2 regions of the Salinicola sp. 4072 genome follow, and region 1 is predicted to be linked to the other one. Evidence: predicted binding sites of a transcription regulator. Region 1 holds the regulator's gene; the other holds the start of a gene.

Region 1 (5,390 bases):
GGCGGGCCGATGAGCGGGCGCTGGTCCTGCTTCCAGTCGCCGGTATGCAGAATGCGATGGCGCGGCGTGATGATCGAGAGGGCGCAGCTTTCCGGTATCGAATGCGTCACCGGCAAAAAGGTGACCTCGAAAGGGCCGGTCGTCACGCTGGCGCCGGGCTGGATAGGCTTGAGCGCGTCGGTCTTGAGCCCCTGTTCGATGAACTTGGCTCGCAGCAGCTCGAGGGCCAGCGGGGTGGCGTAGACGGGGCAGTTCCAGCGTGGCCAGATCCAGGCGAGGGCGCCAAGGTGGTCTTCGTGGCCGTGGGTGATGTAGACGGCAGAGGGCACCATCGCCTGGGTTGCCAGATGCTCGACATCGGGAATCTGCAAAGGCTGATCCGGCAGATCCTGACGAATCATCATGCCGCAGTCGACGGCTATCCAGTCGTTTTCGTAACCATAGAGCGACAGATTCATGCCGATCTCACCGCAGCCACCCAGAGGGTGGAACAGCAGTGGTGGGTAAGTGCGGGGGCGGATCTGCGCGCGCGGACGAAACATCGGCATCCTTAAAGGGTGAAATCTGGCTTCACTATAAGTCATGCGTCTCGACCCGCTCAAACCCATCGCGGCGCTGGCCGACGCTCGGCATTGGGGTACAATGCCGCTCTCGCTGACGTGGCAGGCCGTGCCGGGGCGCGCCGAGCCCTATCCGTTGTGCTGAACAGGGCTCCAGGGCGTTTCCGAACCAGGGCATGTTTTCGAGTCAAAGCGTCTTTTCGAGTCAAAGCGTCTTTTCGAGTCAAAGCGTCTTTTCGAGTTAAAAAATAGTTCCGAGAGCCATGTCGCACAATTACCGTTTGATCGTTTCCTGTCCCGATCGCGTGGGCATCGTTTCGCGCGTGTCGGGCTTCATCGCTGCCCAGAACGGCTCGATCGTCGAAGCCAACCAGCATTCCGACCTGGATACGGGGCGCTTTTTCATGCGTTACGATATCCAGTCCAACGCCCTGAGCGCGGATGCTTTCCGGGCTTCGTTCGCGCCGATTGCAGATGAGTTCGAGATGGACTGGCGGCTGAGCGATTCTGCCCGCCGCCCGCGGGTGGTGATCATGGTGTCGCGGGAGTCTCACTGCCTGGTCGATCTACTCTACCGCTGGTCGGCCGGAGAGCTAGACTGTGACATTCCTTGCGTGATCTCCAATCACGAGGATCTGCGGCCGCTGGCGGCGTGGCACGGTATCCCGTTCCATCACGTGCCGGTCGATCCTCGGGACAAGGGTCCCGCCTTCGCCCGGACCGAACGTCTGATCGAGGAGGCCGAAGCCGATAGCGTGGTCCTTGCCCGCTACATGCAGATCCTGCCGCCGGATATCTGCCAGCGCTACGCCGGGCGTGTGATCAATATCCACCACAGCTTTCTACCGTCGTTCGCTGGCGCCAAGCCCTACCATCAGGCGTTCGATCGTGGCGTCAAGCTGATCGGCGCGACCTGCCACTATGTCACCGAAGAGCTCGATGCAGGGCCGATCATCGAACAGGACATCCAGCGCGTATCGCACTGCCACACGCCGCAGGATCTGGTGCGCCTGGGGCGTGACGTGGAGAAGTCGGTGCTCTCGCGGGGGCTGCGCTGGCACCTGCAGGATCGGGTGCTGATCCACGGCAACAAGACCGTAGTGTTCTCGTGATGCCTATTGCTTGAGGCTCATGGCGACACCGAGCCGGGATCGGTGTCGTCGAACAGCCCGAGCTGGCGCTGGTCCGGTTCCGGCATCAGACGTACCCCGACGCCCAGCAACCGAACCGGCCGCTCTCCCCGACGCCAGGCGCTCTTCAGCAGTTCATGGAACCGTGCGTGGACGATACCGCGAGCGCCTGTTTCCTGCGTCGTGCTGGCAAAGTCATTGAAACGAATCTTGACGAACTGCTTGGCAATGGCCGGGTCGCCGTGCCGTGCCAGGCGGTCGTGGAGCTTCTCGATTAGAGGCTCCAGTGCCTGGTGACAGTCGACGAGACCGGGAAGATCGTGGTCGTAGGTAGTCTCGACACTGACCGATTTGCGTTCGCGGGAGACGTTGACCGGCCGCTCGTCGATGCCGTGGGCCAGCTCATATAGCCTCTGGCCGAACTTGCCGAACTGATCCAGTAGCCGGTCCAGCGGCTGGGTTCGCAGGTCGTGGCAATTGGCGATTCCCATGGCATCGAGTTTGGCGGCCGTCGCCGGGCCGACACCGTGAAGCTTCTTGACGGGGAGATCGGTGATGAAAGACTCCGTTTCCTCCGGCGGGATCACGAACAGGCCATCGGGCTTGTCCCAGTCACTGGCGATCTTGGCGAGAAACTTGTTGGGCGCGGCGCCGACCGACACGACGATTCCCGTTCGTGCGAGTGCCTCTTCCTTGAGCCAGCGGGCCATCCAGGTAGCGCTGCCCTGGAACTGCGTGACCGCCGTGACGTCGAGATAGGCTTCGTCGAGAGAGAGCGGCTCGACCAGCGGCGTCAGCTCGTGGAAGATGGCCTGAATCTGTCGCGAGACTTCGCGATACTTGTTGAAGTCCGGCGATAGCACTTTCAGTTGAGGGCAGAGACGTACCGCCCGTGCCGTGGGCATCGCGGAGTGTATGCCGTACTTCCTGGCCGGATAGTTGCAGGTGGCGACGACACCACGACGATTGGCGCTACCGCCGATCGCCAGGGGGATATCTCTCAGGGCAGGATTGTCACGCATCTCCACGGCAGCATAGAAGCAGTCGCAGTCGGCATGCAGAATCTTGCGCATGAAACCGGAGGCCCGCGCCTCAATGCAGGCCGGAGCCGTTGCCGCCGCGGATGACGCCGACCCCCAACCCCTCGATTTCCAGGTGCTGGTGTTCGAGATCGACTACGATCGGCGCGAAGTCGGCATTCTCGGCGCTCAACGTGACGCGATTGCCTTCGCGCTGGAAGCGTTTGACGGTGACGTCGTCGTCTATCCGGGCGACGACGATCTGGCCGTCGCGTATCTGCTGGGTGCGGTGCACGGCAAGCAGGTCGCCGTCGAAGATGCCGGCATCCTTCATCGAGAGACCGCGTACGCGGAGAAGGTAGTCGGCACTCGGCGAAAAGTAGTCGGCCGGCAATGGACAGTAGCGATCGATATGCTCGGTGGCGAGAATCGGGCTGCCGGCCGCGACGCTCCCGATGATCGGCAAGCCGGGAGACTGGGGCTGGGACTCCGCGGGCTCGGTCTCGTTGCCATTGGCCGGCAGCCGGATGCCGCGGGACGTTCCGGGGATCATGCGGATGACGCCTTTTCGGTCCAGCGCCCGCAGGTGTTCCTCTGCAGCGTTGGGAGAGCGAAAGCCCAGGGCCCGAGCGATTTCGGCCCGCGTCGGGGGGTAGCCGAATTCGCTCATCGTCTTGACGATGAAGTCATAGACGTTTTGCTGCCGTGCGGTGAGCGGTCTCGCCATTGGTTTCTCCCGGGCCTGTGCCATCATTGTGATCGTCGATCAGGCGTGTTCATGTATACAGCCTGGAATTGTATCCAGTCATTGCCGGTGAGGGAAGTCCTTCGGCGCTCGAGTCGTCGGCGTTGCGACTTGGGCCCGACCAAATGCTGGATTGTGCCTCTTGTCGCGGAATGATTAGAATCGTAATCGTTCTAAGTTGTTGTTCTTTGGTTGCCGTTCTCTGGCGCGAGGTATGACATGGCCCAACCCGATACCGTTACGCGTATTCTCGATACGGCGGAGGTCCTTTTTGCCGAGAAGGGTTTCGCCGAAACCTCGCTGCGCAACATCACTACGCGGGCCAAGGTCAATCTGGCCGCGGTGAATTACCATTTCGGATCCAAGAAGTCTCTCATCCAGGCGGTGTTTGCCCGCTATCTCGATCCGTTCTCCGAACGCTTGAACGCGGCGCTCGACGAGCTGGAGGCCCGCTATCAGGGCAAGCAGGTACCGCTGGAAGTGCTGCTCGAGCAGCTCGCTATCACGGTTCTGGAGGTGCCCGCCGAGCGCAACAGTCTCAAGGTGTTCATGAAGCTTCTGGGTCTGGCATATGCGCAGGCGCAGGGCCATCTGCGGCGCTATATCCAGGAGCATTATGGCGAAACCTTTCGTCGCTTCGTGGAGTGCCTGCGTCTGGCAACGCCGGACCTCCCCGATGCCGAAAGGTTCTGGCGCCTGCATTTCATGCTGGGCACCGTGGTCTTTACCTTGTCCGGCCTGGATGCCTTGCGGGATATCGCCGACAGCGAGTATCAGGAGCACATGTCGGTACGGGAACTGATCCGGCATCTCCGTCCCGTGGTGGTTGCCGGCATGCAGGCACCGCTACCCGAGTCGCTGGAGAAGCTCGGTTCGGCCGCCGAGTAGGCCAATGGGCCCCAGTAGCGGGCTGCCTCTGTCATGCATCCCCCGTGTCGTCTAGAATCGGGCGCTCAATGGTCTCAGGTGTTTGCTATGACTCAACCTCTCGGTCCGGTCATGCTGGATGTCGAAGGCACTCGGCTACGTGATGAAGAGCGGCAGTTGATCTCTCGTGCAGAGGTCGGCGGCGTACTGTTGTTTGCTCGAAATGCACCGGACGTTGCCACTACCCAACGGCTGATCGGCCAGATCCGCGAATGTCGTCCCGATATCCTGGTTGCCATCGATCAGGAAGGTGGCCGGGTACAGCGATTGAAGGAAGGAGTGACACAAATTCCGTCCATGGCCACGCTGGGGCGGCAATTCGCCGAGTCTCCCGAAGCGGCGCTGACGCTGACGCAGGATACTGGCTGGCTGCTGGGTATGGAGATGGCGGCTTGCGGCTTCGATGTGACCTTTGCCCCGGTTCTGGATCTCGACGACGACCAGTCGCCGGCCATCGGTTCGCGGAGTTTTTCGCCGGATCCCGAGGTAGTGACGGCCTTGGCTGGCGCGTTCATCGAAGGGCTTCACGAGGCGGGAATGGTGGCGATCGGCAAGCATTTTCCCGGCCATGGCGGGGTGCGCCAGGATTCCCACTTCGATGTTGCGGAAGATCCGCGCTCGCTGGCGGAGCTGCGCGAGCACGATCTGATTCCTTTCACCCGGCTGGCCGGCAAGCTGGATGGCATCATGCCGGCGCATGTCATCTATTCGGCCTTCGATGATCGGCCGGCCGGGTTCTCGCCCAGCTGGCTCGGCATGCTGCGGGAGGAGCTGGGTTTCAAGGGCGCCATCTTCTCGGATGATTTGACCATGGCCGCGGCGCATGCCGCCGGATCGCCCAGCGAGCGGGCCGAGGCCGCCTGGAGCGCCGGTTGCGACATGGCCGTGATCTGCAACGCGCCCGATGCGGCGCGCGAGGTCGTTGCCGCCTGCGAAGGCCGGCAGGCCCAGCGCATCGCCAAGCTGCGCTATGCGCGCGCGCGTCCCAGCCTCGAATCGCTGGCCGCCA
Region 2 (5,390 bases), on a different contig from region 1:
ACCGAGACCATGCATGTGCTGCGCGCCGAGAAAGGCCTGATCATCGTCGGCCAGGACACCGACGGTTCGGTCACCCCGGAAGATCTGGGCATGCAGTGGGCGGTGGGCTACGACAAGCCGTTCTCCTGGATCGGCAAACGCGCCCTGACCCGACCTGACACGGCACGGACCGACCGCAAGCAGCTCGTCGGCCTCAAGCCCAGGGATCCCGAGGTCGTGCTGGAGGAAGGCGCGCAGATCGTCTTCGATCCCGAGCAGCGCATCCCGATGACCATGGTCGGCCACGTCACCTCCAGCTACTACAGTCCCAATCTTGGCCACGGGTTTGCCCTCGCCGTCATCAAGGGCGGTCGCGATCGTCTGGGTCAGACGGTCTATCTGCCAATGAAAGATGGCGTCGTGCACGAAGCGGAAATCGTCAGCCCGGTGTTTATCGATCCCAAAGGAGAACGTCAGAATGTCTGAGATTCGTGAATTCGACTGCCGGCCGAACGATCAGACCGGTGCAGAGTCGCCCCTCGCCTGGTCGTTCCAGCGCGGCCCGGGGCCCGTCGCGGACGCGCAGGCCGGGGTGACGCTGCGGGAATCCGCCTTCATGGGCCACCTGATTCTGCGCGGCGGCGCCATCGTCCTGGATGAAGCCGTGCGCGAGGTGCTGGGCATCAACCTGCCGGCGCGGCCCAATACCCTGACCCTGGATGCCAAGGGCGAGCGTTCGATCCAGTGGCTATCGCCGGACGAATGGCTGATCGTGGTCCCCGGCGGCGAAGAGTTCGTGTTGGAGAAAGCGCTTCGCCATGCACTGGGGCAAGCACACTTCAGCCTCGTCAACGTCAGTGGCGGCCAGACCGTGATCACCTTGCGCGGCCCCAAGGCACGCGAGACGCTGAAGAAATCGACGCCCTACGACGTTCATCCGTCGGCATTCCCGGTCGGCAAGGGCGTCACCACGATCTTCGCCAAGACCTCCATCACCTTGCGCCAACCCCAGGTGGACTGCTGGGAGCTCATCGTGCGCCGCAGTTTTGCCGACTACCTCTACCGATGGCTCCTCGATGCCGCCGCGGAGTTCGGTGTGACGGTCGAGCATCGATGAGACAGAAGGCCGATGTGCAATCGGCCTTCCTTTACCCAGAGAGCCCCGTCAGTGGAGAACAATAAAGCGATGAACAACAAATCGACGAACAACAACTGGATCCTCACCGCCCAGTGCCCCAGCCGCCTAGGCACCATCGATGTCGTGACGCGCTTTCTCAAAGAGTCACGCTGCTATGTCAATGAAATCAGCTCGTTCAACGACGCACCAGCCGAACGCTTCTTCATCCGCGTGGCCTTCCAGCCGGACAGGACGCTGACGTTCGACAAGGACCGCTTTGCGGAATCCTTTGCGGCGAGAGCGCAGGAGTTCGACATGACGTTCGAGCTCAGCTCCAGTGCCGAGCGAATGAAGACCGTCATCCTCGTTTCCAAGGCGGATCACTGCCTCAACGATCTGCTCTATCGCTATCGGACCGGCCAACTGGCGCTCGACGTCAAGGCCATCGTGTCCAACCACCCGGACCTGGAACCGCTCGCCAGGTGGCACAACATTCCGTACCACTACCTGCCGGTCACCCCCGAGACCAAGGCGACACAGGAAGCGCAGATTCGAGCGGTGATCGATGACATGGACGCTGACCTGATCGTTCTCGCCCGATACATGCAGGTGCTTTCACCGCAGCTCTGTGACGCCCTGAATGGGCGCGCCATCAATATCCATCACTCGCTTCTCCCCGGCTTCAAAGGCGCCCGGCCCTATCACCAGGCGTATGAAAAAGGGGTAAAGCTGGTCGGCGCCACGGCGCACTATATCAATAACGATCTCGACGAAGGCCCGATCATCGCCCAGGGTGTCGAATCGGTGGATCACGCCTACTTTCCGGAAGATCTGGTCAACAAGGGCCGGGACATCGAGTGTCTTACGCTGGCGCGCGCGATCCAGTACCACACCGAAAGACGCGTTTTCCTCCATGCCCAAAAGACCGTCATTCTCAGCAAGTGACAGCACTCGTCATGGAAGATGACTGAAAGACGATCGGTGCCTCTGAATTCGATACTTCTTGTCCCTGTGCCATAACTCGAATACTGTACACAAATACAGTATTCGAGACGGATCACAGAGTCGCCGCATGGAACTGATCGACAAGCTTTCCATCCTCGCCGATGCCGCCAAGTATGACGCTTCCTGCGCCAGCAGCGGCGCACCCAAGCGCTCGTCACGGGGCAAGGCGGGGCTCGGGTCGTCATCCGGCATGGGGATCTGTCACAGTTTTACCCCGGACGGGCGCTGCGTCTCGCTGCTCAAGGTGCTGCTGACCAACTTCTGCCTGTTCGATTGCCAGTACTGTGTCAATCGACGCTCGAGCAACGTGCCGCGGGCGCGCTTCACGCCGGAAGAAGTCGTCCGATTGACGCTATCGTTCTACCGCCGCAACACCATCAGCGGGCTTTTCCTGAGCTCCGGCATCATTCGCTCCAGCGACTACACCATGGAGCAGCTGATTCGCGTGGCCAGGCTGCTGCGCGAAACGCACCAGTTTCGCGGCTATATCCATCTCAAGGCGATTCCGGAAGCGGATCCCAGACTGCTCGAGGAGGCCGGACGCTACGCCGACCGGCTAAGCGCCAACATCGAGCTGCCGACGCTGACCAGCCTGAAGACGCTGGCCCCGGAAAAAGAGCTCGGCACCATCCACGCCGCGATGGGCCACATTCGCCAGGGAATCGACGCCACCAACGACGACATCGCGCGAGATGCCAGGCACCTGCCGCGCAGCGCCAATCCGAAGCGCATGGCGCCGCGCTACGCGCCTGGCGGCCAGAGCACGCAGATGATCGTCGGCGCGGATGCCACCGACGACCGCACGATCCTCCAGTCCGCCCAGCATCTCTACCGGGATTTCCGTCTCAAGCGCGTCTATTACTCGGCGTTCAGTCCGATTCCCGAACGCCCTGCCGGGCTGCCCCAGGCTGCGCCGCCGCTGCAGCGGGAGCATCGGCTGTATCAGGCCGACTTTCTGATCCGCAGCTACGGCTTTCAGGCCGAGGAGCTGCTGAACGCACCGGGCAATCTGGATCTGGAGATCGATCCCAAACTGGCCTGGGCGCTGGCCCATCGCAATGACTTCCCGGTGGATCTCAACCGAGCCGAACCGGCCATGATCGCCCGCGTTCCCGGCATCGGCTTGCGCAGCGTACAGCGGCTGGTCGACCTGCGACGGTTGCGGCGCATTCGCTATCAGGACCTGGTGGCGCTGCGCTGCCGGCTGGACACCCTGCGGCCTTTCGTGGTGACGCAGGACTACCGCCCCACCGATACCGATCGAGACAGCACCCGGCTGCGTCAGAACCTGACAGCGCCGCAGCCGGCCCAGATGGCGTTGTGGTAGCGCCAAATCGATATCGGAGATAGCACGAAGGAGAGCTCGCCATGCACCGAGTCTCAATGCCTCTGGCGTCATGCGTTGCCTGGGCCAGCGATTTCGATGAATGGCGACAGCAGGCGCGCCAGTTGCTCCAGGCTGGCATCCCGCCGTCCCGCGTGACCTGGCACGATGGCGAGGCGCGCCACGACGACCTGTTCGCTTCACCGGCGGTATCCGAACTACCGCCTGGCCCGGGGGACATCTCGACACCGATAAGCATCGGTCGCGACCAGTTGGCGCTGCTTCGCAACGCTGACCGCTATCGCCCCCGCGGGAGCGAACAGCCACGCTGGCCGTTGCTGTATCGGGTTCTGTGGCGAGTGGTTCAGGGCGATGTGACGGCGATGCATCCCGCCGATGAGGATGGCCGCGTGCTGCACCAGCGCTGGCATGCGATCAAGCGGGAAGCGCATCACATGCACGCCTTCCTGCGGTTTCATCGCTGCGACGACGCGCATGGTGAACGCTATGTCGCCTGGTTCGAGCCCGCGCACGACGTCCTCGACCTAGGCGCGGAGCACTTTGCCGATCGCATGGGCGGCTCGCGCTGGATCATCGCCACGCCGGAAGGTGGCGTCAGCTGGGATGGCACGACCCTCGACTACCGCGTCCCCTGCCCCGGGAACTGGACCCATGAAGCACGGGCGGCCGCCAATCGTTCCAATGCCGACGAAGAACATGCTCTCTGGCGGACCTATTTCGTCAGCACGTTCAACCCGGCGCGCCTCAACCACAAGGTGATGACCCAGCACATGCCACAGCGCTTCTGGCGTCATCTCAGCGAAGGCGACCTGATCCCGGCAATGGAAGCAAAGGCGCGCCACGGCGGCCAGCGCCTGGCGCAGGAGACGAGCGTAGGTCAGCGCCAGGGGAAGACGCTGAGTGTAAAGCTGCCCGCCGACGCCACCCGCCTCCCTGGCCATCAACGAGATGACACGCCAACCGATTGATATGGCGAAATGCCACCTCAATTAGCGCTTTCTTATTCAATCCATTTCTCGAACTTGCCGCATATTGGCGGCGTTTCGCTGGTCGATAGCGACCCGCTGGGCGCTGTTTCCTGTCGCCATCCTGCCATGGGATAGCGGCGGGCCAGCGGTGAGCGTTCGCTCGCCTCGAAACGATGACCGCAGCCATGGAGGCTCGGTCCCACCCTCCGCAACGATGGATGTTACGGCTACGTCATCGCAGGACGCATCGACACGACACTCGTCATGAGATGCCTACATGAATGCCTCCTTCTTGATCGATTACCGCCTGTCCAGCGAATGGAACGGGGGTTTTACGCTCGAAATCTATCTGACCTACCAGGGTTGGGAACCGCTCGATGGCTACCAGCTCGATTTCGGCCTCGATGCCGAGCTGAATACGCTCTGGGGCGCCGACCGCTACGAGACGACGCAAACCGGTTACCGGATCGAGGACGACGGCCAGCTCGTTCCCGGCGAGACGGTACGCATCAAGCTAAAGGCACTGGGCGACGACACGGTGATGCCCCTATCCCCTTCGGTAAACGGCGTGGCCGCCTCGCTGACCGAAGGCGCCCGGCTGCTGACCGAAGCGCTTACGCCGCCCGATCTGCTGGGTGACGACTATTCGTTCGTCGACAACGCCATCACGGTGGATGACGGCATCGACGCCGCCACGCTCAATGCGCTCATCGCCGCCGCGCCGGAAGGCGCCACGATCCATCTCGCGGCCGGGCGCTACCTGTTCGACGAATCGCTTGTCATCGAACGCTCCGATATCACTCTGACGGGCGCCGGTTCGGACGACACCACCCTGGTATTTACCCGGCAGGCGCTGGAAAGCGATACGAAAAATGCCATCCGCATCAGCGGAGACGAGGGCGAAACCGTCGCCAGACTCGCCAGTGATGTTCAGCAGGGCGATCCCCGACTCACCCTGAGCGAAGGACACGGCCTC

Evidence for each region. The regulator LexA, encoded in region 1, represses DNA repair genes until DNA is damaged. The targets are predictions, from matches to a motif close to TACTGTNTANNTANACAGTA.
Region 2: the regulator LexA is predicted to act here: its motif matches at 2,123-2,142, upstream of R3F72_RS00220 (putative DNA modification/repair radical SAM protein).

What each region holds. Positions count from the first base shown of each region.
Region 1 is NZ_JAXOVV010000017.1:6,456-11,845, forward strand. It holds gene R3F72_RS12265 (ribonuclease J) at 1-542, opposite strand, end outside; gene purU (formyltetrahydrofolate deformylase) at 824-1,672, shown strand; gene dinB (DNA polymerase IV) at 1,690-2,763, opposite strand; gene lexA (transcriptional repressor LexA) at 2,783-3,436, opposite strand; gene R3F72_RS12285 (TetR/AcrR family transcriptional regulator) at 3,674-4,342, shown strand; gene nagZ (beta-N-acetylhexosaminidase) at 4,430-5,390, shown strand, end outside.
Region 2 is NZ_JAXOVV010000001.1:48,493-53,882, forward strand. It holds gene R3F72_RS00205 (sarcosine oxidase subunit alpha family protein) at 1-465, shown strand, start outside; gene R3F72_RS00210 (sarcosine oxidase subunit gamma) at 458-1,096, shown strand; gene purU (formyltetrahydrofolate deformylase) at 1,166-2,041, shown strand; gene R3F72_RS00220 (putative DNA modification/repair radical SAM protein) at 2,169-3,428, shown strand; gene R3F72_RS00225 (TIGR03915 family putative DNA repair protein) at 3,470-4,414, shown strand; gene R3F72_RS00230 (cellulose binding domain-containing protein) at 4,692-5,390, shown strand, end outside.